3 regions of the Streptomyces sp. P17 genome follow, and region 2 is predicted to be linked to each of the others. Evidence: riboswitches for the same ligand, from Rfam matches in the RefSeq annotation. Region 2 holds a riboswitch; each other region holds the start of a gene.

Region 1 (9,711 bases), on a different contig from region 2:
TCGGCGTGGTCCCCAGGGCACGGACGAACTGGTGGCGCAGCGCCGCCGCGCTGCGCCCGCACAACCTGCGGCTCAGGCCGGTGCCCAGGTGACGGCTCAGGCCGCCTCCGGGCCCCGGAAGGTGCGCCGGTAGGCGTTCGGGGTGGTCCCCAGGGCACGGACGAACTGGTGGCGCAGCGCCGCCGCGGTGCCGAACCCGGTCCGGCTCGCGACGGCGTCCACCGTCTCGTCCGTCGTCTCCAGCAACTGCTGGGCCAGCAGTACGCGCTGGCGCAGGATCCAGCGGTAGGGAGTCGTGCCCGTCTCCTGCTGGAAGCGGCGGGCGAAGGTGCGCGGTGACATGTGCGCGAGGTCGGCGAGCTGCTCGACGGTGACCTCCTCGTCGAGATGCCGCTCCATCCAGGTCAGGACGTCGCCGACCGTGTCGCACTGGGAGCGGGGCAGCGGGCGGTCGATGTACTGCGCCTGCCCGCCGTCCCGGTGCGGTGGCACCACCATGCGCCGGGCGATGGCGTTGGCGACCTCCACCCCATGCTCCTTGCGGACGAGATGCAGACAGGCGTCGATCCCGGCGGCCGTGCCCGCCGAGGTGATCACCGGGTCCTCGTCCACGTACAGCACATCGGGTTCGATCACCGCGCGCGGACAGCGCCGGGCGAGCTCGTCGGCCTGCCGCCAGTGCACGGCGCAGCGCCGTCCGTCCAGCAGCCCGGCCGCGCCGAGCACGAAGACACCGGAACAGACGCTGAGCACCCGGGCACCCCGGTCCACGGCCCGCACCAGGGCGTCGAGCAGCGCGGGCGGATACTCCCGGCCGATGTAGTCGCTGCCCGCCGGCACGGCGATCAGATCGGCCTCGTCGAGCCGGTCGAGTCCGTATGGCGTGGAGACCGTGAACCCCGGGACATGGGTGGCCAGCGCCGGGCCCTCCGCCGAGACGACCGCGAAGTCGTACACGGGAAGTCCCTGGTCACTGCGGTCGAGTCCGAAGACCTCGCAGACGACGCCGAGTTCGAAGGGGTGTACGCCGTCGAGCAGGGCGACGGCCACGTTTTTCAGCACACCGCCAGTGTGCCACCCTCGTGGCAGTAATTCGAGGGTGTACGGCAGTCCTGCCACTGTCATGAGTGTTCACCGGGAACGAGACTTACCGCATGAACACAGTCCTCGAATACGTCGCCCTCTTCCTGCTCTTCTCTCTTCTTGCGGGTCCGGCGCTCGTGGGAGCGGTCCACGAGCGCCGGATCGACCGCCAGTTGAAGCGGGCGGAGACTCAGAAGTCCTCGTCCAGGTCCACGGTGCCCTCCACCGCGACCTGGTACGCCGAAGGACGCCGCTCGAAGAAGTTGGTGAGCTCCTGAACCCCCTGCAGCTCCATGAAGGAGAAGGGGTTCTCCGAGCCGTACACCGGAGCGAAGCCGAGCCGGGTCAGACGCTGGTCGGCGACGCACTCCAGGTACTGCCGCATCGAGTCGGTGTTCATGCCCGGGAGGCCGTCACCGCACAGGTCGCGCGCGAACTGCAGCTCGGCCTCGACGGCCTCCCGCAGCATGTCGGTGACCTGCTGCCGAAGCTCGTCGTCGAAGAGCTCCGGCTCCTCCTTGCGGACGGTGTCGACGACATCGAAGGCGAAGCTCATGTGCATCGACTCGTCGCGGAACACCCAGTTGGTACCGGTGGCCAGACCGTGCAGCAGACCCCGGCTGCGGAACCAGTAGACGTACGCGAAGGCGCCGTAGAAGAACAGGCCCTCGATGCACGCGGCGAAGCAGATCAGGTTGAGGAGGAAGCGGCGGCGGTCGGCCTGGGTCTCCAGGCGGTCCAGCTTCTCCACCTCGTTGATCCACTTGAAGCAGAACCCGGCCTTCTCGCGGATGGAGGGGATGCTCTCCACGGCGTCGAAGGCCGCCGCCCTGTCCTCCGGGTCGGGGAGGTAGGTGTCCAGCAGCGTCAGGTAGAACTGGACGTGCACGGCCTCCTCGAAGAGCTGACGGCTCAAGTACAGCCGCGCCTCGGGGGAGTTGATGTGCTTGTACAGCGTCAGCACCAGGTTGTTCGCGACGATCGAGTCGCCCGTCGCGAAGAAGGCCACCAGACGGCCGATCAGGTGCTGCTCGGAGGGCGTGAGCTTGGCGAGGTCGGCGACGTCCGAGTGAAGGTCGACCTCCTCGACGGTCCAGGTGTTCTTGATGGCGTCCCGGTAGCGCTCGTAGAAGTCGGGGTAGCGCATGGGGCGGAGAGTCAGCTCGAAGCCGGGGTCGAGCAGGTTCTGATTGCTGGGCATTACTGGCAGGCCTCGCAGGACTCGGGGTTCTCAAGAGAGCAGGCGACGGCGTCTTCGGGAGCCGGCTGCTGCACGGGGACAGTTGCCTGGGCGGCGCGGGCGATGCGGGTCGCCGGGCGCGAGCGCAGGTAGTACGTCGTCTTCAGCCCGGACTTCCAGGCGTACGCGTACATCGAGGAGAGCTTGCCGATGGTCGGCGTCTCCAGGAAGAGGTTCAGGGACTGGGACTGGTCCAGGAACGGGGTCCGGGCCGCCGCCATGTCGATCAGGCCGCGCTGCGGGATCTCCCACGCCGTGCGGTAGAGCCGTCGTACGTCCTCGGGGACCCAGGCGAAGTGCTGCACCGAGCCGTTCGCCTCGCGCAGCGCCTCGCGGGTGCGGGCGTCCCAGACGCCGAGCTCCTTCAGCTCCTGCACCAGGTAGGAGTTGACCTGGAGGAACTCACCCGACAGCGTCTCGCGCTTGAACAGGTTGGACACCTGCGGCTCGATGCACTCGTAGACACCGGCGATGGAGGCGATGGTCGCGGTGGGCGCGATCGCCAGCAGGAGGGAGTTGCGCATCCCGACCTCGGCGATACGGCTGCGCAGCGCCGCCCAGCGCTCCGGCCAGGCGAGTTCGGCGTCGTAGTGGTCGGGGTGCAGGACGCCCCGCGCGGTACGCGTCTTCTCCCAGGCCGGCAACGGGCCGTTGCGCTCGGCGAGATCGGCGGAGGCCTCGTAGGCGGCCAGCATGATGCGCTCGGCGATCCGGGTGGACAGCGCCTTGGCCTCGGGGGAGTCGAAGGGCAGGCGCAGCTTGAAGAAGACGTCCTGCAGGCCCATCGCGCCGAGCCCGACGGGGCGCCACTTGGCGTTGGAGCGGCCCGCCTGCTCGGTCGGGTAGAAGTTGATGTCGACCACGCGGTCGAGGAAGGTGACGGCGGTACGGACGGTGGCGTCCAGGCGCTCCCAGTCGATGTCCCCGTCGTTCACGAACGCGCCGAGGTTGACCGACCCCAGGTTGCAGACCGCCGTCTCCCCGTCGTCCGTGACCTCCAGGATCTCCGTGCAGAGGTTGGAGGAGTGGACCACATGGCCCGGCAGGGCCGTCTGGTTGGCGGTGCGGTTGGCGGCGTCCTTGAAGGTCATCCAGCCGTTGCCGGTCTGCGCGAGGGTGCGCATCATGCGGCCGTACAGATCACGGGCGGGGATGGTCTTCTTGGCGAGGCCCCTTTCCTCCGCCTTGCGGTACGCCTCGTCGAACTCCTCGCCCCACAGGTCGACCAGCTCGGGCACATCGGCGGGGGAGAACAGCGACCACGGGGCGTCGGCGTTCACCCGGCGCATGAACTCGTCCGGGACCCAGTGCGCGAGGTTCAGGTTGTGCGTACGGCGGGCGTCCTCGCCGGTGTTGTCGCGCAGCTCCAGGAACTCCTCGATGTCGGAGTGCCAGGTCTCCAGGTAGACCGCGGCCGCACCCTTGCGCCGGCCGCCCTGGTTCACGGCGGCGACGGAGGCGTCGAGGGTCTTCAGGAACGGGACGATGCCGTTGGAGTGCCCGTTGGTGCCGCGGATCAGCGAACCCCGGGAGCGGATACGGGAGTACGAGAGCCCGATGCCGCCGGCGTGCTTGGAGAGGCGGGCGACCTGGTGGTAGCGGTCGTAGATGGAGTCCAGCTCGTCCTTGGGGGAGTCGAGGAGGTAGCAGGACGACATCTGGGGGTGCCGGGTGCCGGAGTTGAAGAGGGTGGGGGAGGAGGGGAGGTAGTCGAGGCGGCTCATGAGCCCGTAGAGCGCGGCGACTTCGTCGAGGGAGCGGACGGTGTCGTCCTCGGCGAGGCCGGCGGCGACGCGGAGCATGAAGTGCTGCGGGGTCTCGATGACCTTGCGGGTGATGGGGTGCCGCAGGAGGTAGCGGCTGTGGAGGGTGCGCAGCCCGAAGTAGCCGAAGCGGTCGTCGGCGCCGGTGTCGACCAGCGCGTCGAGACGGGCGGCGTGGATCCGCACGAACTCCGCGGTCCGGTCGGCGATGAGCCCCTCCCGGTGCCCGACCGCGACGGACTCGGTGAAGGACGTGACGCCCTGGGAGGCGGCCTCGGCGGCGATCGAGACGGTCAGCAGCCGGGCGGCCAGCCGGGAGTAGGCGGGGTCCTCGGAGATGAGGCCGGCCGCGGCCTCGGTGGCCAGCTCGCGCAGCTCCGACTCGTCGGCCCGCGCGGACCGGCCGCGCAGCGCGGCGGCGGCGACCCGGCCGGGGTCGGCGTCGGGAAGGTCGGCGGTCAGCTCGGTCAGGGTCCGCAGCAGCGCGGTTCCGGGACCGTCGGTCTCCACCTGGGCGGCTGAAGCCGGGTCGGCTGGCGCGATGGTCACTGGGGGCTCTCCCTCGCTCGGCACGGGGCCTTGCGAAGAGCGGGCGGCAGCTCACGAGCGCACGGGGCGTCGCGTCCACCGGCCCATTCCCCGAGGCCCGGACGTCTGGCACCCGGACCGGACGGCCGGGCGCGCTGTCGGCAGGTCCTCGGACTGACTCCTGTGCACCCGTTCCTGGGAACAGACATGCACAAGTACACCGTTGCGGGACAGTTCCGGATTCGCACCGGATTCCCCTGCGACGACAGCGAGCATGAGCATACATCTTGTGCCGCCTAGCGGTGGCACCCCCAGATGTTGTGTCGCGTCGGCTTCAGAGCGTCAACCCGTAAGTGAGGAGAGTGAACTCCGGGTGCTCCGGGATCGGGCTCCAGTCGCGCTCCGGGGCGCGGGTGAAGCCGAGGCGTTCGTAGATGCGGTGCGGTGGGCGGTGTGCATCAGTGGCTGCGTCGACAGGACGATGCCGGTGCACTCCGCGGTTCTTGCCCGGTCGACACAGGCTCGTACGAGCGCTTCCCCGGCGCCCCTGCCACGGGCCGCGTGGGCGACGGCCAGCATGCGGATCTCCGCCTCCTCTGGGCGGGCCAGATCGGCCATGGGGCCGGGGGAGGGGACGAAAGTGACGCCGCCGAGGAGGTGGTTGTGGTCCACGGCCACCAAGACCTCGGCGGCGGCCGCCCGCTTGGCGACGTTCCTGAGTTCGCCGAGGTACCAGTCGCTCTCGCCGAAGGTGAGGAGGTCGTCCTGGAGGTAGGCCTGGGCGGTGATCTCGCCCAGTTCCTCGTATTCGGTGGGTTCCGCCGGGCGGATCTCGAAGTCCATGGAGTGAGTGTGTACGACAGAGGGCCGCCGTTCGACCTGCTTTCGGCGGCCCTGTGCGGAGGATGCGTCAGTGCACCGGGGTCAGGTCCTTCTGTACGCCCGGGTCTCCCGCGTCCGCCGTGTAGTCCTCGGGGCTCGTCTCGTCGATGCCCTCGGGAGCCTTCGCCGCCTTCAGGACGAAGGTCAGGACCACCGTCACGACCAGGTTCAGCACGAACGCCGTCAGGCCGATGTAGCCGATCTCCCCGATGCCCGGGATCTCCTTCGACGAACCGCCGAAGTGCTTCTGCGTCGGGGACGCGACACCGTACGCCGCCACCGTGCCGTAGATCATGCCGACCGCCCAGCCGGCGAGCAGCGCCCAGCGGTGGAACCAGCGGGTGAACAGGCCGCCGACCAGGGCGGGGAAGGTCTGCAGGATCCAGATGCCGCCCAGGAGCTGGAAGTTGATGGCGACCGTCTTGTCCATCGTCAGGACGAAGGCCAGCGCGCCGACCTTCACCAGCAGCGAGACCAGCTTGGAGACCTTCGTCTCCTGTGCGGGGGTCGCGTCCGGCTTGATGAAGTCCTTGTAGATGTTGCGGGTGAAGAGGTTCGCCGCCGCGATGGACATGATCGCCGCCGGCACCAGCGCGCCGATGCCGATCGCCGCGAAGGCCACGCCCGCGAACCAGTCCGGGAACATGTTCTCGAACAACTGCGGGATCGCCAACTGGCCGTTCTCCACCTTCACTCCGGCCGCGATCGCCATGAAGCCCAGCAGGGCGAGCAGGCCGAGCATCAGCGAGTACAGCGGCAGGATCGTGGTGTTGCGGCGGATCACGTCACGGCTCCGGGAGGAGAGGGTCGCGGTGATCGAGTGCGGGTACATGAAGAGCGCCAGGGCCGAGCCCAACGCCAGGGTGGCATACGTCCACTGGCCCGCCTCCGCGGGGACCAGGCCGCCCACTCCGGTGGTGGTGAACTTCTCGCCCGCGTTGGCGAAGATGTCGTCGAACCCGCCCAGCTTGACCGGGATGTAGATGATCGCCACCGCGATGACCAGGTAGATCAGGGTGTCCTTGACGAAGGCGATCAGGGCGGGCGCCCGCAGCCCTGACGAGTAGGTGTACGCCGCCAGCACGCCGAACGCGATCAGCAGGGGGAGGTCCTTGATGAACCAGTTCGTGTCCTCCCCGCCGCCGACACCCATCACGTCCAGCACCGCCTGGATGCCGACGAGCTGGAGCGCGATGTACGGCATGGTCGCCAGGATGCCGGTCACCGCGACCGCCAGCGAAAGCCCCTTCGAGCCGAAGCGCCCGCGCACGAAGTCCGACGTCGTCACATACCCGTGCTTGTGGGACACCGACCACAGGCGGGGCAGGAACGTGAAGATCAGCGGGTAGACGAGGATCGTGTACGGCACGGCGAAGAAGCCGGCCGCTCCGGCCGCGTAGATCGCCGCCGGGACCGCCACGAAGGTGTACGCCGTGTACAGGTCGCCGCCGAGCAGGAACCAGGTGACCCAGGTGCCGAACGAGCGTCCGCCCAGGCCCCATTCGTCGAGGCTGTGCTCGTTCTCGGCCTTGCGCCAGCGCGCGGCGAGGAAGCCCATGACCGTGACGGCCAGGAAGAAGAAGATGAAGACGGCGAGTGCGACGCCGTTCACGCCGTCGTTCACTTGGTACCCCCACGGCGGGCGCGCTGGTCACGCTGCCACAGCTTGTACGCGATCATCGTCAGCGCGGTCGACAGAAGGACCCAGGCCATCTGGTACCAGTAGAAGAACGGGATGCCGATGAAGGCAGGGTCGGCCTTCGCATACGAACCCACCCACAACATCGCCACGAAGGGCGCGATCAGGCAGAGGGCGATGACGACGCGCACAGGCGTCACCACCGGCTCTCTGCTCGCCTCTGGGGCTTCTGACATCTGACGGCACCGTCCCCTCACTGATCACCTGTGTAACGCGCAGGCAATCTAGGTCACGGTGTCGCAGAAGCGGAACCCCTCGTCCGCATATCGGTCCCTCAAGCTTCCCTCAACAGCAGCGGAACCCCTGGCGGGGGTCCGACTCCTGTCGGTCCGTCCGCATCCGTTCGAAGTCGCGCCGGCACGGCACGGGCGCCCGGGGGTGGTCCTTGCGCACGTGCGCCACATAGCGGTCGTAGGCGGATTCGTCGGTCAGTTCACGGACGTACCAGCGCACGGCCCTAAGGGCGCGCCGCAGTGACCGCATCGCGCTGCTCCTCCTTCTCCTCGCGGGTCGGGAACAGTCCGGCCGGGGCGACGATCTTCGACTCGACGTACGGTGCCTCGCTGAGCGTGGACAGGGCGGGGCGGCGGATGTGCCGGACGCAGACGCGCGTCGCGTCCACGATGACGATGATGATCAGCAGGGCGAGGACAGCCGAAAGGACGCCGTCCACCGTGGAGTTGGTGACCACGGTGTGCATGTCGTCCATGGTCTTGGCGGGCGGCAGGATCTTGCCCTCGTCGATCGCGTCCTGGAAGACCTGGCGCTGCTTGAAGAAGCCGACCTTGGGGTCGCTGGAGAACACCTTCTGGTAGCTGGCGGTCAGCGTGACCGTCGCGTCCCAGGCGAGCGGAATCCCGGTGATCCAGGCCCACTTGAGACGGCCGGACTTCACCAGCAGGGTCGTGCACACCGCCAGCGCGACCGCCGCCAGCAACTGGTTGGAGATACCGAAGATCGGGATCACTCTCGCCGCGGGCCAGCGCGAGCACCGCCCAGCCGGTGTCGCCGACCAGCGCGACGAGGGTCCAGATGACGATGGTTCGAGTGTTCGCGGTGCGCACCGGGTCGTCCTCCCGTCCATGCGATGACGGGGAGGACCGTAGTGCGGGAACAGCAGGGGCGCTACACCACGAGCACTACTCTTGTGGACGCTTCAACCGTGCAACGAACTTGTAGCGGTCCCCCCGGTACACCGACCGCACCCACTCCACCGGCTGCCCCTCCCGGTCCAGCGAGTGGCGGGACAGCATCAGCATCGGCAGGCCCACGTCGGTGCCGAGCAGGCCTGCCTCGCGGGGAGTGGCCAGCGAGGTCTCGATGGTCTCCTCGGCCTCGGCGAGATGGACGTCGTAGACCTCGGCCAACGCGGTGTAGAGGGACGTGTACTTGACCAGGCTGCGCCGGAGCGCCGGGAAGCGCTTGGCGCTCAGATGGGTCGTCTCGATCGCCATCGGCTCGCCGTTGGCCATGCGCAGGCGCTCGATGCGCAGCACGCGGCCGCCGGCGGTGATGTCGAGCAGTCCGGCGAGGCGGTCGTCGGCGGTGATGTAGCCGATGTCCAGCAGCTGGGAGGTGGGTTCGAGGCCCTGGGCGCGCATGTCCTCGGTGTACGAGGTGAGTTGGAGCGCCTGGGAGACCTTGGGCTTCGCGACGAAGGTGCCCTTGCCCTGGATGCGCTCAAGTCGGCCCTCGACGACGAGCTCCTGCAGGGCCTGGCGCACCGTCGTGCGGGAGGTGTCGAACTCCGCCGCCAGGGTCCGCTCGGGCGGGACCGGGGTGCCCGGCGCCTGCGTCTCGGTCATGTCGAGCAGGTGCTTCTTCAAGCGGTAGTACTTGGGCACGCGCGCGGTACGGACGGTGGCCCCACCCTCGTTCTCCGCACTGCTGACGTCGGTGCTCATGCTCTGCCTTCCCGGCTCCGGATGCGGCTCACATCGTGATCCCCTCTGTATACCGTCGCCACCGCTTTTGGTCTAGTCCATAGCGTCAAGTGGTCTAGCGGACGAGAGTACTCCGGCGCCGTTAATTTCGCTGGCTTCTTACTTAAAGGTTCCTGCATATGTAGGTCGCATAACGGCTGGTCAGAGCCCTTTCTGACCCCCTTGACAGGATTTTTGGTCTGGTCCAAGCTCCCCCTACTGGTCTACACCATTGGTCCAGGTCCCGGCCCATGGGCGGGAGGTGTGGGGATCCCTGAGGAGGGTGGCGTGAAGCGCAAGCTGATATCCGCGATCGGTGTCGCGGCAATGATGGTCTCCATCGCGGCGTGCGGGGGCGACGACGGCGACGAGGGCGGCAAGGCCGGCGCGGACGGTTACGCGGGCCAGACCCTCACCGTGTGGGTGATGGACGGTTCCTCCCCCGACCAGTGGCAGAAGGACGTCGCCGCCGCCTTCGAGAAGAAGACCAAGGCGAAGGTCAAGTTCGAGGTCCAGCAGTGGAACGGCATCCAGCAGAAGCTGACCACCGCCCTGTCGGAGGAGAACCCGCCGGACGTCTTCGAGATCGGCAAC
Region 2 (9,711 bases):
CCGACCTCCCAACTCAGCCGGGAGGGAATGGCCTTGGGGTCGACGGAGTAGAAGTTCCGGCCGGTCGGCAGCACGTTGACCAGACCGCGGGTCGGCGATCCGGACGGCCCGGCGGGGACGTAACCGCCGTCCAGGGCCCGCAGGATGTGCCCGATCTCGTCCGTCGTCCGGGCGAGACGCGGTACGACCTCGTCGCAGGCGAACTCCAACACGGCCACGGCGTCGGGCAGTTCCGTGCCGACCACCTCGTGCACGAGAGCCGGTACCGCGGCGGCCCGCCACTCCCGCTCCTCCATGCCCTCCGCGACCCGGCGGCACAGCTGCTCCAGCAGATCGATCGCGTCGGCGGCCGTACGCGAGGGACCCTCGACCAGTTCGGTCAGCTCTACCGGCACCTTCACCGGCGCGCCCGGCTCGGCCAGCAACTCCTTCTCGCTGAGCCCGAAATGGGCCGCGAACGAGGACCGCAGTCCCGGCAGGGCGTTCGCCTGCCCGCCCCACACCTGCGAGGCGCGCAGCACGGCGAGCACCAGGTTCACGCGCGGCTCACCGACCGGCCCGCCGCCGAGGATGTGCAGCCCGTCGCGGATCTGCACGTCCTTGATCTCGCACAGATAGCCGTCGATGTGCATGACGAACTCGTCGAACGCCTCGTCGTCCGGCTGGTCCTCGACATGCAGATCGTGGTGCAGTTCGGCCGCCTTCACCAGCGTCCAGATCTGCGCCCGCACGGCCGGCGCCTTCGTCGGGTCCAGGTCGGACACGAGCGCGTACTCGTCGAGCAGCTGCTCCAGCTTCGCCAGGTCACCGTAGGTGTCGGCGCGCGCCATCGGCGGTACGAGGTGGTCGACGACCGTGGCGTGCCCGCGCCGCTTGGCCTGGGTGCCCTCGCCGGGGTCGTTGACGATGAAGGGGTAGATCAGCGGGAGTTCACCGAGCACGGCATCCGGCGCGCAGCCCCCGCTGAGCCCGAGCCCCTTGCCCGGCAGCCACTCCATCGTGCCGTGCTTGCCCATGTGGACGATGGCGTCGGCGCCGAAGGAGTTCTCCAGCCAGCGGTACGCGGCCATGTAGTGGTGCGAGGGCGGCATGTCCGGGTCGTGGTAGATCGCGATCGGGTTCTCGCCGAAGCCGCGCGGCGGCTGGATCATCACCACGACATTGCCGAACTGCAGGGACGCGAGCACGATCTCGTCCCCGTCGACGTACAGCGACCCCGGTGGCTCGCCCCACGCCTCCAGCATGGCGTCCCTGAGCTCCGGGTCGAGCTTGTCGAACCAGGCCCGGTAGTCGGCGAGCGGCACGCGCGCGGGCGCGGAGGCCAGCTGCTCCTCGGTCAGCCACTCGACGTCATGACCACCGGCCTCGATGAGCCGGTGGATCAGCTCGTCGCCGCCGGAGGGGTATTCGGTGAGGGAGTACCCGGCGTCCTTGAGCGCGTCCAGCACCCGGACCGCGGAGGCGGGCGTGTCGAGTCCGACCGCGTTGCCGACCCGGGAGTGCTTGGTCGGATAGGCGGTGAAGACCAGCGCGAGGCGCTTCTCGGCGTTCGGCTTGTGCTTCAACCGTGCGTGCCGCAGGGCGATTCCGGCGACGCGCGCGGCCCGCTCGGGGTCGGCGACGTACACCGGGACGTCGTCGGGCCCCTGCTCCTTGAAGGAGAACGGCACCGTGATGAGCCGCCCGTCGAACTCCGGGATCGCGACCTGCATGGCCGCGTCCATGGGGGAGAGGGCGGCGTCGGACTCGTCCCACGCCTGTCGCGACGAGGTCAGGCAAAGCCCTTGCAGCACAGGGACGTTGAGATCGGCGAGAGCACCGATGTCCCAGGCCTCCTCGTCACCGCCGGCCGAGGCCTGCGAGGCGTGGGTGCCGCCCGCGGCGAGGACGGTGGCGACGAGGGCGTCGGCCTTGCCGAGGATCTCGTACAGCCCCGCGTCGGCGCCGCGCAGCGAACCGCAGTACACCGGAAGGGCGTTGGCGCCGCCGGCCTCGATCGCGTCGCACAGGGTGTCCACGAAGGCGGTGTTGCCGCTGAGCTCATGGGCCCGGTAGAAGAGCACGCCGACGGTCGGACGGCCCGGCCGGATCTCATGGCCGCCATGGACGCCGTACTCCGGCATCTTCTGCGGCTCGACGAAGCCCTCGCCGGTCAGCAGCACGGTGTCCGAGAGGAACCGGGCGAGTTCGGTGAGGTTGGCGGGCCCGCCCTCGACGAGGTACTTCAGCGCCTCGGCGACGACACCGGCGGGGACCGAGGACTCGGCCATCAACTCGGCGTCCGGGACGGTCTCGCCGCCCAGCAGCACGGTCGGGATGCCGGACGCCTTCAGCGCGGCGAGCCCGTCCTCCCAGGCGCGCTTGCCGCCGAGCAGCCGTACGACGGCGATGTCGGAGCCCTCGATGAGCGAGGGCAGCTCCTCCGTGACATCGACCCGGGTCGGGTTGCCGATCCGGTAGTCGGTGCCGGAAGCGGCCCGGGCCGCCAGCAGATCCGTGTCGGCGGTCGACAACAACAACACTGTGCTCATGCGGGCGCTCCCGGTGGAATGAAAGGCAGTCCTTGTGGCGCGCCCGACTCGATGAGCCGCCAGAGCGCGTCCGTGTCCGCGTGCTGTTCGATCAGATCGCCGAGCCGGTCGAGCTGCTCCTCGCGCAGCGCGGCGAACGAGGTGTCGGCGGCCGGTACGAAGCGACGGCCCGCGGCGGCGGCCACCTCGCGAAGGAAGGCGCGCCGGAAACCGTCCGACTCCAGGGAGCCGTGCCAGTGGGTGCCCCAGGTCTGCCCGACCCGGCACCCGTCGAGGAAGGGTTCGCCGCTGGCTATGGAAGCGACCCCGTGATGGATCTCGTACCCCTCGACCCGCTCGCCGAGGGCTTCCCCTGTCGGCCGGGTGAGGGTCTTCTCGCGGGCGAACCGCACCCGCACGGGCAGGATGCCGAGGCCCTCGACATGCCCGCGCCGGCTCTCGACGTCGTCCTCGATGTGCTCGCCGAGGACCTGGAAGCCGCCGCAGATGCCGAGGATGGGCTGTCGTTGAGCGGCCCTCTGCGCGAGAGCCTCCGCAAGGCCCCGCCCGCGCAGCCATTCCAGCGCTTTTACGGTCCCCCGAGTACCCGGGATCACGACCAGATCCGCGTCGGCCAACTCCTCCGGCCGGTCCACGAACCGCACGACGACGCCGGGTTCGGCGGCGAGGGCGTCGACGTCGGTGAAGTTGGACATGAGGGGGACGGCACAGACGGCGACGCGCAGGACGTCCTCGCCGACGGGAGCGGAGACCTGGGACTCCCGTACGGCTCCCCGCAGGGAGACGCGCAGGCCGTCCTCCTCGTCGATCCCGAGGCCGTGCTGGAAGGGCAGCACGCCGTAGGTGTGCCGCCCGGTGAGACCGTGGAGCATGTCGAGACCGGGTTCGAGGAGGCTGACGTCTCCCCGGAACTTGTTCACCAGGAACCCGGCGACCAGCTTCTGGTCCTCCTGCGACAGCAGGGCGACAGTTCCGAAGAAGGAGGCGAAGACGCCGCCGCGGTCGATGTCACCGACGACGAGGACGGGCAGAGCGGCATTGCGTGCGATGCCCATGTTCACGATGTCGGTGCGCCGCAGATTGATCTCGGCCGGGGAACCGGCCCCCTCGCAGATCACCGCGTCATACGTGCCCCGCAGCTCGGCGAGACAGTCGAGCACGGTCCCGAGGAGTTGCCGCTGCCGGCCCCCGTGATAGCCCCGCGCACTGAGCTCACCCACGGGCTTGCCCATGAGCACGACCTGACTGCTCTGCTCGCCACCGGGCTTGAGCAGCACCGGATTCATGAGCGCCGTCGGCTCGACACGGCAGGCCTGGGCCTGCATGGCCTGGGCCCGCCCGATCTCGGCGCCTTCCCGGGTCACGAACGAATTGAGGGACATGTTCTGCGCCTTGAAGGGCGCGACCTTGACCCCCTGCCGGACCAGCCACCGACAGATACCGGCGGTGACCACACTCTTACCGGCGTCCGACGTCGTACCGGCGACCAGCAGCCCCCCGTTCACGGCGTACGCCCCTTCACGATCCGGCGCGCGGCGACACTGACCCCGAGCGCGAGCCAACTCACCCGCCGGGACAGCCGTACGGCCCGCTCGATGTCCCCGACCTCCACAGCACGCCCCTCCCCGTTCAGCACCGGCCGATGCTCGATACGCCCGCCGTACGACAAGGTCCCGCCGAGCCGCACTCCCAGCGCCCCCGCGAACGACGCCTCCACCGGCCCGGCGTTGGGGCTCGGATGCTTCGCGGCGTCGGCACGCCAGGCCCGCACGGCCCCCCGGGGACTTCCCCCGGCCACGGCGGCGAGTACGGCGGTCAGCCGCGCCCCCGGCCACCCGGCGACGTCGTCGAGGCGAGCGGAGGCCCAGCCGTAGCGCCGGTAACGGGCCGACTTGTGACCGACCATGGCGTCAAGCGTGTTCACGGCCCGGAACCCGACAAGCCCGGGCACCCCGCCCAGGGCCCCCCACACCAGCGCCCCCACCACGGCGTCGGAGGTGTTCTCGGCGACGGACTCGACGACCGCCCGCGCGATTCCGTCGGCGTCCAGCGCCTGAGGATCCCGCCCGCACAGATGCGGCAGCCGCGCCCGAGCAGCCTCGACGTCCCCTCGGTGAAGCGCCTGCGCGATGACCCGAGCCTCCCGGCCGAGCGAAGTCCCGCCGACGACGGCCCAGGTGGCCAGCCCGGTCAGGGCGACGGAAGCGACAGGGGAGCGCCGTACGGAACGAGCCGCGACAGCACCCATGGCGACGGCGCCACCGGCGCACACGGCGGTGTGCAACGCGCCCCGTCCTCGGTTGTCACGCCACAACAGGCGTTCCACGGCACCCGCGGCCCGACCGAACACGGCGACCGGATGCCCGCGGCGCGGATCGCCGAGGAGCAGATCACCGAGGAGGCCGGCGGCGGCGCCGTACGCGAAGACGCGATCGGCCCGCATCGGCTCAGCCGATCGCGGAGTCAGACGCGGGTCTGGTACTGGATGTCGATCGGCAGGCGAGCATCGCGATATGTCCTCACTCAGGGTGTCCACGCCCTGGTTCGACGAGACCGGCGGTGAGAGTTCCTGGCTCCCGGGGCTATCTACCCCGGTGACAGTGGCGGGACCGCGCCGGACTCACACCGGCTTCCTCTCTTGCCGCCGTACATGGCTCCGGCAGTCCACCACGGCCCCGGAAGGGCCGTCAACTTGCCTTTGACCTGCGACGAGGGAGTGTGCTGAGTTCCACACCGCAAGCACGGCGGGCCGGTCCGCGAAGGCCGCTCGCGGTGAATTCCCCTCGGCCGGGCGGCATTCCGTGATCTCGCTCGTGCCACGCACCGTGAGCTCCCGCAATGGCGCGTATGCCCCGAACCGGGGTACGGCGGACGCGGGAGAGGACGCGGAGTGGCCTACGTGGGCGAGTTGCTTCTGGACGACGGGCAGATCGTGCTGCTGGAGCTGGCCGGTGACGGCCCTGCGGGAGTGCAGCGCGTCTCGCGCGGGGGTGTGATGGCCGGCGCGGCCGAGACCCTCCAGCAGGCACTCGGCCGGGTCCGCCCCGCGCTCGGCGCGGTCCTGGACGACGCCAGACGCCTGTCGAGACCGCCCGCGGAGGTGACCGTCGAGTTCGGCATCACGCCCAGCGCGGAGGGCGGGGACTCGCGGGGGCCATCGCGCGCTTCTGGAGCGAGGACGGCCAGGTCACGGGCAGCGGCTTTCTCGTCGCCGAGCGAACGCTGTGCACACGCGCCCACGTCGTGGCGAGCGCGCTCGGCACCTCCGACACCGAGGAGACGCCCCCGCCTCCCCGGTGACCGTCGACTTCCCGCTCCTGACCCCGCCCTCGGGCCGGCTGCGGGCCGCGGTCACCCACTGGCGTCCGGTCACGTCCGACGGTGGCGGCGACATGGCGCTGCTGACGCTGGAGGAGACGGCGGTACGGCGGTGTGGGACCACGCCTTCCGCGTCCTGGGCTTTCCCCGGCGCACCGACGAGCACGGCGTCCGGGCCGACGGCAAGCGCGTGGCGGTTGCGGTGGAGGCAGGCGTCTTCGTCTGGGATCCCGGCTCGGCCGACTTCCAGCGGCGGGACCCGGGGTATGTCGCTCGGGTCGCCCTGTACAGAAGGGCGGCCAGGCGCCCTCCACAACGGCACTGAATGGGGCACCTGGAGCATCCCCCTGGAGGTATCCACGCTCGCCGAAGGCCTCTGCCGCGCCATCGGCACCTACGACCCACCCGCGCCGCGCGAGAACCTGCCCCCTACGGCGTAGAAGAAGGCGCCCTGCCCGTGAGCCCCCGCTGGGGCCCCGGATCAGGGCGCGATGTCGTCGAGGCAGGTGCTACGCCACGATCAGATAGATCCCATACCCCACAGCCGCCGCACACGCCGCGAAGCACGCATACGCGCCGGTCACCGCCGCCGCGGCGGACCCGCCCTGTTCCGCCGCCCGCTCGCGGCGCGCGAGGCCGGTGATGCCGAGGGCGAACAGGGCCACGAGGGTCACGGTGACCAGGAGGCTGACGCCGAAGACGGAGCCGAGTGCCGTCCAGTCGATCTTCATAATGATGCTTTCTCGGGTAGCCGGACGGGGATCAGACGGTGGCCTGGGACGGCGTCGGCTCGCCGGCCGGGGCCGGGATCGTCGCCGCGAGGTCCGCGGTCACCGTGCCCGCCGGTGGCGGCGGAGTCACGGCCGCCATCGCCGTCGTCACCACGCCCGCAGGCTCCTCGGTCTCGTTCACGTTCGTGTGGTCGACGACCTCACGCCGCGACATCTTCCAGATGGCCGCGCTGGAGGCGACCAGGAAGACCGCCACAACCGCCGTACCCCAGGACCCGAAGCCCGTCACGTACTCCGCGACCGCGGCGACCAGCGCCGCCGCCGGCAGCGTCAGACCCCACGCCACGAACATCCGCGTCGCGGTGGACCAGCGGACCACGCCCCCCTTGCGGCCGAGTCCCGCGCCCATCACGGAGCCGGAGACCGAGTGCGTGGTCGAGAGGGAGAAGCCGAGGTGGGACGAGGCGAGGATGACCGTCGCCGCGCTGGTCTGGGCGGCGAAGCCCTGCTGCGGCTGAAGGTCGGTCAGCCCCTTGCCCATGGTGCGGATGATCCGCCAGCCACCCAGGTAGGTGCCGAGCGCGATGGCCAGGCCCGCCGTGAGGATGACCCACATCGGCGGGTCGGAGTCGGGGGCGAGGGTGCCGCCGGCGACGAGGGCGAGGGTGATGATGCCCATCGTCTTCTGCGCGTCGTTGGTGCCGTGGGCGAGCGAGACCAGACCGGCGGAGGCGATCTGCCCGGCGCGGTAGCCCTTCTCGGAGGCCTTGCTGCCCTCGGCCTTCTTGCCGAAGGAGTACATCAGCCTCGTAGCGAGCATCGCCGCGAGGCCCGCGACCAGCGGGGCGGCGATCGCCGGGATCAGCACCTTGGTGACGAGCACGTCGCCGTGGACCGCGCCGACACCCGCCGAGGCGATGGTCGCGCCGATCAGACCGCCCATGAGGGCGTGGGAGGAGCTGGAGGGCAGGCCCACCAGCCAGGTCAGCAGATTCCAGAGGATCGCGCCGACCAGGGCGGCGAAGATGACCTCGGGACGGATGCCGGTCTCATCGACGAGACCTTTGGAGATCGTGTTGGCGACCTCCACGGAGAGAAAGGCGCCGACAAGGTTCAGCACGGCGGACATGGCCACCGCGACCTTGGGCTTGAGCGCACCGGTCGAGATGGTCGTGGCCATCGCGTTGGCGGTGTCGTGAAAACCGTTCGTGAAATCGAACGCGAGTGCGGTTACCACCACAATCGCGAGGATCAGCGAGAAGTTTTCCATTTACCCAGGCAATCATTCGAGGTCATTGGCCGGATGAACGTAAGTAACCTGAGTGAACGGAAGATGAACTGAGGTGGGCTGCGTGGTGTCCGGAGGAGAGGTTCGACCTTCCGCCGGACCCGCGCCGCTCCGCACGGTCCAGGCGCCCCAAGGGTCAGGAGCCTCGGGCAAACCTCCTGAGCTGGGTCATGGACCCGTTGAAGTAATTCTGGTCACCCGGCAGGCTGCCGCCGTTGTCGTACTGCCAGAAGGTCCACGCCGGCCATCCGGCGGGCAGCGTGCCCGCGCTCGCGGAGTTGTAGCGGGCCACCCACAGCGCGTGATTCGAGGCGAAGGCCCGGCTGCTGCCCGTGCAGGTGTTCCACCAGTGCGCGGTCGTGTAGATCACCGGCCGGCGGCCGGTCAGCCGCTGCACCTCGTCGCTGAACGCCTTGATCCAGCGGACCATCTTCGACCGGCTCAGGCCGTAGCACTTGTGCTCTTTGTCGTACGGGTTGTACTCGATGTCCAGCGCGGGCGGCAGCGTCCAGCCGTCCGCCGTCCAGCCACCGCCGTTGCGCACGAAGTGCCCGGCCTGCGTCTTCCCCGACGACTTGTTCGGCAGCGCGAAGTGGTACGCCCCGCGGATCAGGCCCGCACCGCGGGAGCCGTTGTACTGCTGGTCGAAGTACGGGTTGCGGTAGGTGTGGGACTCGGTCGCCTTGACGTAGACGAACTTGGCGCCCTTGGACTTCGCGCTCTGCCAGTTGACGTTCTTCTGATGGGACGAGACGTCGTGTCCCCTGGGCCGGCTCGCCGCCGCGGCCGGAGATTCGGCCAGTGCGGTTCCCCCGATGGCCAGCGCCGCCACGGACGCCGCGAGCACGCGGGCGCGGTGACGGGACGGTTTGCGATCACGGGCCATGTTTCCCCCCGGAATGGCGACGTGCACGACAAATCAGCCAGAGAGTACTGGAGGTTCGGAGAATGGTCGTCGATCTCCGGCCAAGCACTGGGAGAGGGTGATGTATCCGGATATGCGTCCTTCTGGACGCTCGACTTCCGGCCTGAAGTGCCCGGGCCCGGCGGCCGTTCGGGGCCGCGGCTGGCAGGATCGCGGCATGGCTGAGCAGCGAGGGAAGCAGCGGGGCGCGGGAGAAGCGGGGGAGGGCGCACAGGAAGTGCGGGAGCCGTGGCCGGAGGGTGTGCGTCCCGAGGAGGCGCGCGCCTGGGAGGAACTCGTCGCCACGGCCCGCCGGACCGTGTCCGACGGTCTGGTCGTGGGGACGTCCGGCAATGTCTCGGTCCGCGTCGGGGACACGGTCCTGGTCACACCGTCGGGTGTGCCGTACGACCGGCTCACCCCCGGGGATGTGACGGGCGTCGACCTGTCCGGCCGTCAGGTCCTCGGCGCGCTGCGGCCGACCAGCGAACTGCCCATGCATCTCGCGGTCTACGGCGCCACCGACGCCCGCGCGATCGTCCACACCCACGCCGTGCACGCCACGGCCGTCTCGACCCTGGTCCAGGAGGTCCCCGCGGTCCACTACATCACCGCGGACCTCGGCGGACCTGCCCGGGTTGCCCCGTATGCGACATACGGCACCGAGGAGTTGGCCGAGAACATGCTCCGGGCCCTGGCCGACCGCACGGCCTGCCTCCTCCAGAACCACGGCACGATGGCCTACGGCAGGACCCTGACCCAGGCCCACGACCGCACGGCACAACTGGAGTGGATGTGCCGAGTCTGGCTGACGGCGTCCTCCGTCCCGGGCCTGACTCCGAGCCTGCTGACCCCCGGACAACTGAAAGAGGTGGGGGAGAGGCTACGGGGGTACGGCCAGCCCGGCTGACGCCATCTGCCACGGTTACGTCACCCTCG
Region 3 (9,711 bases), on a different contig from region 2:
ACCTGCCGTGCGGTCTCGGCGAGCGGCTGGTCGTCCCGGACGAAGGACCAGGCGAGCATGGTGACCGGTCCGGTGAGCATCCCCTTGACGGGGCGGCCGGTGAGCGATTGGGCGTACGTCGTCCAGCGCACCGTCATCGGTTCCGGACGGGAGATGTCGCCGGCCAGGACCGGCGGGCGGACGTAACGGGTGCCGTAGGACTGCACCCAGCCGTGCTGCGTGGCGAGATACCCGGTGAGCTGCTCGGCGAAGTACTGGACCATGTCGTTGCGCTCGGGCTCACCGTGCACCAGGACATCGAGCCCGGCCTTCTCCTGAAAGGAGATCACTTCCTGGATCTCGGCCCGGATGCGCTCCTCGTACGCGGCTGTGTCGATCCGGCCAGCCCGCAAGTCGGCCCGTGCGGAGCGCAGTTCGCCGGTCTGCGGGAAGGAGCCGATGGTGGTCGTCGGCAACAGGGGCAGGCCGAGCAGGGCACGCTGCGCGGCCGCGCGTTCGGCGTACGGCTGGGATCGGCGGGCGTCTGCCTCGGTGACCGCGGCGGCACGGGCCCGTACGTCCGGGTCGCGGGTGATGGGGGAGTGGGCGCGGGAGGCCAAGTCAGCTCGGTTTACGGCGAGTTCGGCGGCGATGGCGTCGGTGCCGCGGGTCAGGCCCTTGGCCAGGGTGACGATCTCGGCGGTCTTCTGACGGGCGAAGGCGAGCCAGCGCAGGATCTGCGGCTCGATGTCCCGTTCGGCCGCGGCGTCGAGAGGGACGTGGAGGAGGGAGCAGGACGCCGATACGTCGACGCGGTCGGCCAGGCCGAGGAGGGTGCCCAGGGTGGTGAGCGAGGTGGCCAGGTCGTTGACCCAGATGTTGCGGCCGTTGACGACTCCGGCGACCAGCCGCTTGCCCGGCAGTCCGCCCACGGCGGCGAGGGCGTCGAGGCTTGCCGCGTCCGTGAAGTCGAGCGCGAGTCCGTCGACCGGGGCCTTGGCCAGCACCGGCAGCGCCTCGCCGAGGGCGCCGAAATAGGAGGCGACCAGCAGCTTCGGCCGGTCGGTGAGCGCGCCGAGGCCACGGTAGGCACGTGCGACGGCGTTGAGGTCGGCCGGGGTGCGGTCCTGGACGAGGGCGGGCTCGTCGAGCTGAACCCACTGCGCTCCCGCAGCGCGCAGGTCGGCGAGGACCTCGGCGTACACCGGCAGCAGCCGGTCCAGCAGGGTGAGGGGATCGAAGCCCGCGGCGACTCCCGGAGCGGGCTTGGCGAGGAGGAGGTAGGTGACGGGACCGACGAGGACGGGCCGGGCGCTCAGGCCGAGCGTGAGGGCCTCCTTCAACTCGCTCACCTGCTTGCCGGAGTCGGCGGTGAACACGGTGTGCGGGCCCAACTCGGGGACCAGATAGTGGTAGTTCGTGTCGAACCACTTGGTCATCTCCAGCGGGGCGACGTCCTGCGTGCCGCGCGCCATGGCGAAGTACCCGTCGAGAGGCTCGGCCTGGAAGGCGGCCCGGTGGCGATCGGGGATCGCGCCCACCATGACGGTGGCGTCCAGGACATGGTCGTAGAACGAGAAGTCGCCGGTGGGGACCTCGTCGATGCCGGCTTCGGCCAGCTGCCGCCAGGTGCCGCGCCGCAGCTCGGCGCCGGTGGCGCGGAGGGCGTCGGCGTCGACGTGGCCCTTCCAGTAGCTCTCGACGGCCTTCTTCAACTCCCGGTCCGGGCCCTGCCGGGGGTAGCCGTACACGGTGGCCTGCGCAGCCGGGGCTGCGGATGTGGTGGTCACGGAGATCTCCTTCGCGAGATGAATCCCTGAGATCCCGGGGACGGGACGAGAGCGCGAAGGGGAGACGGACCGGGCGGGAAGCGAAGGGTGTCGCGCCGCCTGGTATGTGTCGCCGACCCGCCCGCGAGGTCACCGGGATGTCCGCGCACGAGTGGTCCGCGCGCGGGCAGATGGCAGGTCTTCGGACTCGCGGGCACGTCCTCCTCGGGAGGACACCTACTGGCCGTCGCTTCCCAGACCCAGTTCGTCGGGCCCAGTGCGGATGACGGCGGTCGTTCCCACTCACCGCTGCGGGGCAGTCCCGGATTCTCACCGGGTTCCCTCTTACGACGCATCCCGCCTGGCGGACGGGGCGAACCAGCTGCACCGGCCAGCGTACGGGGCTGTCGAGGGGGTGCGCGGGTGAGGCCTGGTATTCGGATGGTGAGGTGAGACACGCCCGGGCGGAAGCGGTGGAGTTCGGGGGAGACACCGACCCACTAATTGATACTTCAAGAGTTTCGGGGGAGGATGGCCGGGCCGAGGCGGGGTCCGTCGCTTGAGGAGCCTTCATGAGCAGTGCCGAATTTCCCGAGGTCATGACGGTGTCGGGCGCCGTGCGCGGGCGTCGCGAGGCGGGCCTGGCGGTCTTCCGCGGCATTCCGTATGCGCAGCCGCCGGTCGGAGAGGCACGTTTCGCGGCTCCGCGGCCGGTGAGGCGCTGGGACGGCGTGAGGGAGGCGTACTCCTTCGGCCCGCCGCCCCCGCAGGAGCCGTTCGGTCCTGAGGCCACGCCTGTGGGCACGACAGCCGCCGGGGACGACTGGCTGACGGTCAATGTGTGGACGCCGGAGGCGGATACGGCCGCCCGCCGCCCGGTGATGGTCTGGATCTACGGCGGCGCCTACAAGTTCGGCTCAGCCGACGACCCCGCCTACGACGCCGGCCGCCTCGCACACGACGGTGACCTGGTCGTCGTCACCTTCAACTACCGGGTCGGCATTGAGGGGTTCGCCCGCATCGAGGGCGCCCCGGCCAACCGTGGTCTCCTTGACCAGGTCGCGGCCCTGGAGTGGGTGCGGTCGAACATCTCCGCCTTCGGCGGCGACCCCGACCAGGTCACCGTCTTCGGTGAGTCGGCCGGCGCCGGGTCCATCGCCGCGCTGCTGACGATGGACACAGCGCGGGGCCTGTTCCGGCGGGCCATCGTCCAGAGTGTGCCGGGCACGTTCTTCTCGGACGAGTTGGCCGTGGACATCGCCGGAGCGATCGCCGGGGAGCTGGGGCTGCGGCCCACGGTGGCCGACCTGTCCGGCGTGGACCCGCGCAAGCTGCCCGAGGCGGGGGCCGTGCTGGGCGGGCGGATGCGTGCGTACGGGCACCGCTGGGGCGCGGTCGCCCAGACCCCGACGCCGTACTCGCCGGTCGTCGATGGAGAGGTCCTGACCCGGTCGCCGTGGGAGGCGCTGGCCGACGGCACCGCGCGCGACGTGGAGCTGATCGCCGGCCACAACCGGGACGAGTACCGGCTCTTCCTCCTGCTCGGCGGTCTGCTCGGGCGGGTGGACGACAGCCTCGCCGCGTCAGCCCTGAACTGGTTCGGGCCGGCACCGGATGCCGAGCGGTCCTATCGCGCCGCCTTCCCTGACGCCTCGGCGGAGCACCTCTTCGAACTCGTGCAGTCCGACTGGCTGTTCCGCATGCCCTCCCTGCACCTCGCCGAGGCCCACGTGGCCGGTGGCGGTCGGGCGCATGTCTACGAACTCACCTGGTCCGCCCCGGCGGGCGGCGGCGCGCTGGGCGCCTGCCACGGCCTGGACGTGCCACTGACCTTCGGTGTCTACGGCGGCCTCGGCGCCCTGCTGATCGGGCCCACGCCCTCCCCGGAGACCGAGGCGCTGTCCGCCCGTATCCGCTCCGCGTGGACGGCTTTCGCCACGACCGGCGACCCGGGCTGGCCCGCCTACGACACCGAACGGCGTCTTGTCCAACTCCTCGACACCGAAGCCCAGGTCGCCGCCTACCCGGAGGAGACGTCCCGCCGGCTCTGGGAAGGGCACACGTTCACCGCACTGCCGCTGACGACCTACCCCGCTCCGGCTTCGAAGTCCTCCACGAAGTAGCTGTCGTGCCGGATGCGGAACCGCTTGAGCTCCTCACCGCTCGAGATCGAGGTGTACGCGCGGCGGCCGAGCCTCAGCCCCTAGGTGCTGTATAGTCGATCATGAGCTGGTCGCCGTTCATCACGGCGCTCCGGTACTGCGTCGGTGGTCCAAGGAAAGACATCCCGCTTCCTGCGGGGAGATGCAGGTGCAAGGCCTGCCCGGCGCTCGGATCTCCGGCCCGTCCCGAACATCGGGGCGGGCCGGACGCGTTGACGGCTGGTCTCAGCTTCGCTCGGGTGAGTTGATCGCGACGAGTTCGACTTCGAAGCCGTCGTCGTTCTCCAGGTAGGCGGCGTAGTGCTGTCCGCCGCCGGCGTATGGGTGCCGCTCGGGGAACAGCAGGTGCCAGCCGTGATGGGCCGCGTCCGCCGTCAGCTTGTCGACCGTGGGGGCGTCTTCGACGTGGAAGGCCAGGTGATTGAGTCCCGGGCGCCGGCGGTCGTGCTGTGCGGCGGTGAGGTCCGGGGACTGCTCGACGACCAGATAGGTCGCGCCGAGCCGCCAGCTGCGTCCGCCCTCCCAGCTCTGGAAGGGGTCGTAACCCAGTGCCTCCAGCAGCCAGCCGAGCGAGGCGAGGGCGCGGTGGAGGTCCGGCACCCACAGCTCGACGTGGTGCAGCGCGCCGTGCGTTGGCCGGCTCATGCGGCGACTCATGGTGTCCGTCAGGTCCTCTCTCAAGCTGGACGGCTGGAAGTCCGTCTCGCCCGCACGGCCGCTCACCTCGATGACCGTATTGCCGTTCACCCTGTACGAAGACGGTGAACGCGTCGGCGAGGGCACCCTGCGCTTCCCCCTCACCACCGGCCTGCTGCCCTTCCTGGCGAGCTTCCGCTTCCCACGAGCGGCCGCCCCCGCCGCCGCTCCCGATCCGGCGTCACGGTGGGACGGCACCCCGGGGCACACGGAGGTCTGGTACACCACCCTCACCGATCCGGCCACCGGCAGCGGGGTCCGGCTGCACCACGAAGTGGTGGCGCCCACCGACGGTTCCGGCGCCTACGCCCATGGCTGGGTGGCCGTCTTCCCCAAGGACGGTCCCGTCGAGCACGCACGCTTCGGCCCCGTACCGTGGACGGCCCCTCGGCAGGGCTTCCTCGCCGAGGACGTCAGCGCGCTGCCCGGCCGGCTGGCGGGCTCGGCGGGTTCCTTCACCTGGGAGCTCACCGAGACGCCCCAGGGCGCCCCGGTCCACACGTTCCCCCGCTGGTCGTGGCGCCGCCCCTGGCTGCCGGCCAGCCAGATGCTGCCCGCCGCCCGCTGCCTGTACACCGGCACCGTCCGCTACGGCGCGGCCGAACTGCGGCTGGAGGAGGCGGTGGGCGCGAGCGCGAGGATCTACGGCCATGGCAACGCACGGCGCTGGGCCTGGCTGCACGCGGATCTGGGCGGCGGCGACGTGCTGGAGATCATCGCCGCGGTGTCTTCACCGACCTCTACCGGCACGGCGGCGCCACACTCGCGCTCGGCAACCCGCCGCTGGTCCCGCCGGTGGGCCGCGCGGTCGGCGGCACCACGGTCGTCAACTCCGGCACCTGCTACCGCACACCCGACCATCTCGTGGCCCGCTGGCGCAGCCGGTACGGATTCGCCGCCGCCGAGGGCTTCGACACCTACCTGGACGAGGTGGAACGCACCCTGCGCGTGGCCCGACAGCCGCTGGACGTGATCGGCGCCAATGGGAGGCTCGCCCTGGCCGGAGCGAAGGAGCTCGGCTGGAGCGTGGCGCCCCTGCGCCGCAACGCGCCCGGCTGCAAAGGCTCGTGCCAGTGTGTCGTCGGCTGCCCCACCGGCGCCAAGCAGAGCGTCCAACTCTCCGTGCTCCCCGACGCCTGCGCGTCCGGCGCCCGGATCGTGACGGGCGCCCGCGTACGGCGCATCCTCACCGACCCCGACCGGCCGGGTGGCCCGCGCGCCGCCGGGTACTGGCCCTCCGCCCGGACGGCAGCGCGCTGGAGATCCTCAGCTTGCTGGTGGTGGTCGCCGCGGGCGCCCTGCAGACCCCGCCGCTGCTGCGCCGCTCCGGTCTCGGCGGACACCCCCGCACGGGCCGGAACCTCAGCGTGCACCCGGCCATCAGTGTCGCGGGCCGCTTCAGCCGTCCGGTCACCGACGGCAAGGGCGTACTGCAGAGCGTCGGCGTGGAAGAGCTGCACGCCGACGGCATCCTGATCGAGGCGACCGCGGCTCCACCGGGCATGACCTCGTTCGTCCTGCCGGGCGTGGGCCAGACCCTGCGCCGCGAACTGGAGACCACCGCACACCTCGCCACCCTCGGCGCCATGGTCGCCGATCGCCCTCGGGCCGGGTCCTGGGCCGCGAGCGCACGCTCCCTGCGCTACGACCTCGCCCCCCGCGACGCCGGCCGCCTCCTGCGGGCCCAACGAGCCATGCGCCGCCTGCTGTTCGCCGCGGGCGCGGAGGAAGTCCTCACCGGCGTCCCGCACGCCCCCGCGCGCGAACACCCGACCAACTGGAGGCGCTGCTGGACACGGTGACGGCACGCCGGCTGCACATCTCCGCGTTCCACCCCACGGGCACGGCAGCCGCCGGCGCAGACCCCGAACACTCACCGACCGACCCGGAGGGCCACCTCCGCGGCGTCCACGGCATCCTGATCACCGATTGGCTCGGCACTGCCCAGCTGCCCTGAGGTCAATCCCCAACTGAGCATCATGGCAACGGCCCTGGCCATCACGGACCGCTTTGTGAGGCGCGGGTGAGAGCAGGCCCGCCGGCGTATCGGGGGAGTCGGAGGGATTGTCAGTGGTGGCTGGCAAGATCGTCGTATGACCGAACGTGTGGATGAGCTGCTGGAGCCCGGTAACGGATGGGCGGACCGGATCCGGGATCGGGTGAGCGAGCTGTCGCCGGAGCTGACCGCTCTGGTGCTGCATCTTGGGCAGGCGGGCAGTTTCTGGGACTGGCACTACAAGGTCGACGCCGCCTGGAAGCGGCAGACCAAGGCGTTGCTGAAGGCGAGCGGCGCACGGCAGCTGGTGGCGGAGGCGATACGGGCGCTGGCGGCCGGCGGCTCCCTGCACGACTGCACCGACCCGAATGTCACGTGGGAGGAACTCTGGGCGAAGTCGGACCGGACGCCCACCCGCGACCTGGCCAACGGCTTCGCCCTGGCCGCCGGATACCTGGCCCGTGGCGCCGCGCCGTCCGAACTCCAGGACTTGGTCGACGACTTGGTGACGGTGGCGCGCAAGAACGCCTTCGTCCTCGACGGCTACTACAAGCGGGACGACGAGCTGTCCGGGGCCGTGTTCACCGCGCTCGCCGACCTGTCGGCCATGGAAGCCCTGTGGACCCTGCACCGCGAGGTCCAGCCCGGCGCCCACTCCCACCGGCACCTGGCGAAGATGGTCAGGAAGACCGCCGCCCGCCTCGGTGTTCCGCCCCACCAGGTGGAGGAGCGGACGGTGCACACGCACGGCGTCGGCGAGGACGGCACCCTGCGACTGGGCTGGATCGGCCGCGGCGCGGTCTGGCTCAACATTCCCTACGAGGCCGTCATCACCGTCTCCGAAACGGGCCGGGTCAGCGTGGACTGGATCGACGTCGACGAAGGCGGGACCACCACCCGCACCGTCGCGCCCTTCCGCTCGCCCACCGGATTCAAGACCAAGTACCTGCCCCACAACGTCGACGCGACCCGGCTGCTGGCCGGCAAGATCGAGGACACGCTCTGCGCCGAGCGCCGCCGCCTGCATGCGCTGCTGCACGAGGACCGCGTATGGCCGCATGCCGAGTGGGCCCGCTACTACCGCGATCACCCGCTCACCGGCATCTTCGCCCGCGCCCTCGTCTGGGAGTACGAGACGGGCGAGGGCACGTGGACAGCGGGGCTTCCCCACCAGAAAGGCTGCCTGGCTCTCGACGGAGGCATCGTCGACATCACGGGCACCACACGCGTACGGCTGTGGCACGCCAAGCGGGCAACACCCACCGAAATCACAGCCGTTCGCACCTTCCTCGCCGGAAGCGGAATCCAGCAACCGTACGACCAGCTCCGGGAAGGAGCTTAGTGGTGGCAGCGTCGCTTGCAGAGATCACAGCCTTGTTGGGCGAACCCCGGTTCAACTGGTCGGATCCGGCTCCGTGGACCGAACTGGAGCGGGAACTCGGTATCGGATTCCCGGCGGACTTCCGTGAAATTGTGGACGCCCACGGTTCCATCGAGGTCAAACGGGCAGTTGTATCTGACGCACCCCGCCAGTCGTCTTCTGCACAGTCTGGGAGACAACATCAGGGGAGATCTCGAACTCTGGCGCGACGAGGACATGGTCGAGTTCCTGCCGAGTCCGGTGGGATCGAATCCCGGTGAGCTGATACCCGTGGCGTCGGCCACTACGGGGGAAACCGTCTTCCTCCGCATCCCTGATGATCCCTCCTCGCCCTGGCGAGTCGTGGTCCAGGAATCCGGCAGTCCGGCCCGGACCCTCAAGGAGATGAGGTTCAGCGACTGGTTGCTGGACTACCTCAAGGGCAGGGACGTGACGCTGTGTTCCCACAACTTCGCGCCTGACGGCCCGTTTTACGAGTTCCTGCCCTGAAGATGAACACGGTGGGCCGGTCACTCCCCATCCCGCGTGTCTTGGGTGATCGGAGGGCGACCGGCCGACTTCTTCGTGTCATCTGCCGGTAGGGCGGCCGGACAGGGCGAGGGGAGACTCTCTGCCACGTAAAGGATCAAGCGCAGAAGGGGGCCGCACGTGAGCGTGCAGCAGTACGACGAGATCGGCGAGGCATTCGAGGGGTTCAAGTCCCTGCCGCTGATGCGTTACGGGGAGGTGCCGAGCTTCCTGGGCATGGTCGGGGACGTGAGCGGCAAGTCGGTTCTCGACCTGGCCTGCGGCACCGGGTTCTACAGCCGGGAGTTCAAGCGGCGCGGCGCCACGGACGTCTTCGGCGTCGACATCTCCGTCGAGATGATCGCCGCCGCGCGGGAGATCGAGCAGCGTGATCCGCTGGGCGTGGACTACGAGGTCGGTGACGTGATCGAACTGCGGCCCCTTGACCGTCGTTTCGACATCGCGCTGGGCGTGCAGTGCCTCAACTACGCCGAGGACATCGCGGCGATGGAGCGGATGTGCCGCAACATCCACCAAAGCCTGGTGCCGGGTGGCGAGTTCTTCGTGCTCGCCCAGAAGCCCGACTACCAGTTCGACTGTGCGTCCCTGGACCGGTACGGGTTCCGCTGCGAGCCGGCCGGCGAGGAGATCGAGACCGGTCCGCGGGTACGGGTCACAGCCCTCCTGGACCCGCAGCCGATCACCATCGTCAGCTCGGCCCCGCGCCGCGAGGTCTACGAGAAGTGCCTGCGGGCGGCCGGGTTCAGCGCGGTGGAGTGGGTTCCGCTGCAGGTGTCCGAAGCCGGCATCCGTGAGTACGGCGAGGACTTCTGGGCGGACCTCCGCACGAGCCCGCCGCTGGAGATGCTCCGCTGCCGGGCCTGACCTGCTGCGGTCGGCTGCGTTTGGCCGACGGCCCGCCGTGTGTGCAGGCGTCGGCGGGGCGTCGGTGCCGATGGCGTGGGCCGGCGGCTTGGCGTAGACCCTCGTGCCGCGCGCTCTAGGCCCGTACTTCGCAGGTCGCCGAAAAGGTTCTCCGCATCGGCCTCACGGCGTCCGATCTCGACCGGGCCGGACCGAGACGGCCATCGCTGCTGCGGTTCCGACCGGCGAGCGATCAGCTACGACCGCTTGGTCTTCACGATCGGGTGACCTGCGAAGTACGGGTCTAGGGCTCGACGGCGGAGGCGGCCACCACGGACGACAGCAGGCCCGGGAACC

Evidence for each region. Region 2 has a riboswitch for cobalamin ahead of RMT89_RS09040 (cobalamin biosynthesis protein). Riboswitches for the same ligand answer to the same signal wherever they lie in the genome.
Region 1: it holds a riboswitch for cobalamin, as region 2 does, so the genes downstream of both, RMT89_RS10265 (ribonucleoside-diphosphate reductase subunit alpha) here and RMT89_RS09040 (cobalamin biosynthesis protein) in region 2, are expected to answer to the same signal.
Region 3: it holds a riboswitch for cobalamin, as region 2 does, so the genes downstream of both, metE (5-methyltetrahydropteroyltriglutamate--homocysteine S-methyltransferase) here and RMT89_RS09040 (cobalamin biosynthesis protein) in region 2, are expected to answer to the same signal.

Annotation. Positions count from the first base shown of each region.
Region 1 is NZ_JAVRBF010000012.1:65,858-75,568, forward strand. Features, by position in the region: gene RMT89_RS10255 (helix-turn-helix domain-containing protein) at 97-1,062, opposite strand; gene RMT89_RS10260 (ribonucleotide-diphosphate reductase subunit beta) at 1,274-2,284, opposite strand; gene RMT89_RS10265 (ribonucleoside-diphosphate reductase subunit alpha) at 2,284-4,635, opposite strand; cobalamin riboswitch at 4,757-4,926, opposite strand; partial or broken gene RMT89_RS10270 (GNAT family N-acetyltransferase) at 4,949-5,457, opposite strand; gene mctP (monocarboxylate uptake permease MctP) at 5,525-7,120, opposite strand; gene RMT89_RS10280 (DUF3311 domain-containing protein) at 7,117-7,371, opposite strand; gene RMT89_RS10285 (YbdD/YjiX family protein) at 7,481-7,678, opposite strand; partial or broken gene RMT89_RS10290 (carbon starvation CstA family protein) at 7,653-8,165, opposite strand; gene RMT89_RS10295 (GntR family transcriptional regulator) at 8,335-9,099, opposite strand; gene RMT89_RS10300 (extracellular solute-binding protein) at 9,406-9,711, shown strand, end outside.
Region 2 is NZ_JAVRBF010000010.1:110,211-119,921, forward strand. Features, by position in the region: gene cobN (cobaltochelatase subunit CobN) at 1-2,531, opposite strand, end outside; gene RMT89_RS09035 (cobyric acid synthase) at 2,528-4,036, opposite strand; gene RMT89_RS09040 (cobalamin biosynthesis protein) at 4,033-4,974, opposite strand; cobalamin riboswitch at 5,074-5,216, opposite strand; gene RMT89_RS09045 (CU044_2847 family protein) at 5,431-6,174, shown strand; gene RMT89_RS09050 (hypothetical protein) at 6,359-6,580, opposite strand; gene RMT89_RS09055 (anion permease) at 6,612-7,850, opposite strand; gene RMT89_RS09060 (lysozyme) at 8,005-8,754, opposite strand; gene RMT89_RS09065 (class II aldolase/adducin family protein) at 8,951-9,682, shown strand.
Region 3 is NZ_JAVRBF010000005.1:94,807-104,517, forward strand. Features, by position in the region: gene metE (5-methyltetrahydropteroyltriglutamate--homocysteine S-methyltransferase) at 1-1,769, opposite strand, end outside; cobalamin riboswitch at 1,938-2,131, opposite strand; gene RMT89_RS04690 (carboxylesterase family protein) at 2,321-3,871, shown strand; gene RMT89_RS04695 (VOC family protein) at 4,136-4,555, opposite strand; partial or broken gene RMT89_RS45855 (GMC family oxidoreductase N-terminal domain-containing protein) at 5,123-5,773, shown strand; gene RMT89_RS04705 (GMC family oxidoreductase N-terminal domain-containing protein) at 5,884-6,408, shown strand; gene RMT89_RS04710 (GMC oxidoreductase) at 6,405-6,563, shown strand; gene RMT89_RS04715 (DUF4132 domain-containing protein) at 6,700-7,944, shown strand; gene RMT89_RS04720 (SMI1/KNR4 family protein) at 8,113-8,472, shown strand; gene RMT89_RS04725 (class I SAM-dependent methyltransferase) at 8,632-9,375, shown strand; gene RMT89_RS04730 (helix-turn-helix domain-containing protein) at 9,659-9,711, opposite strand, start outside.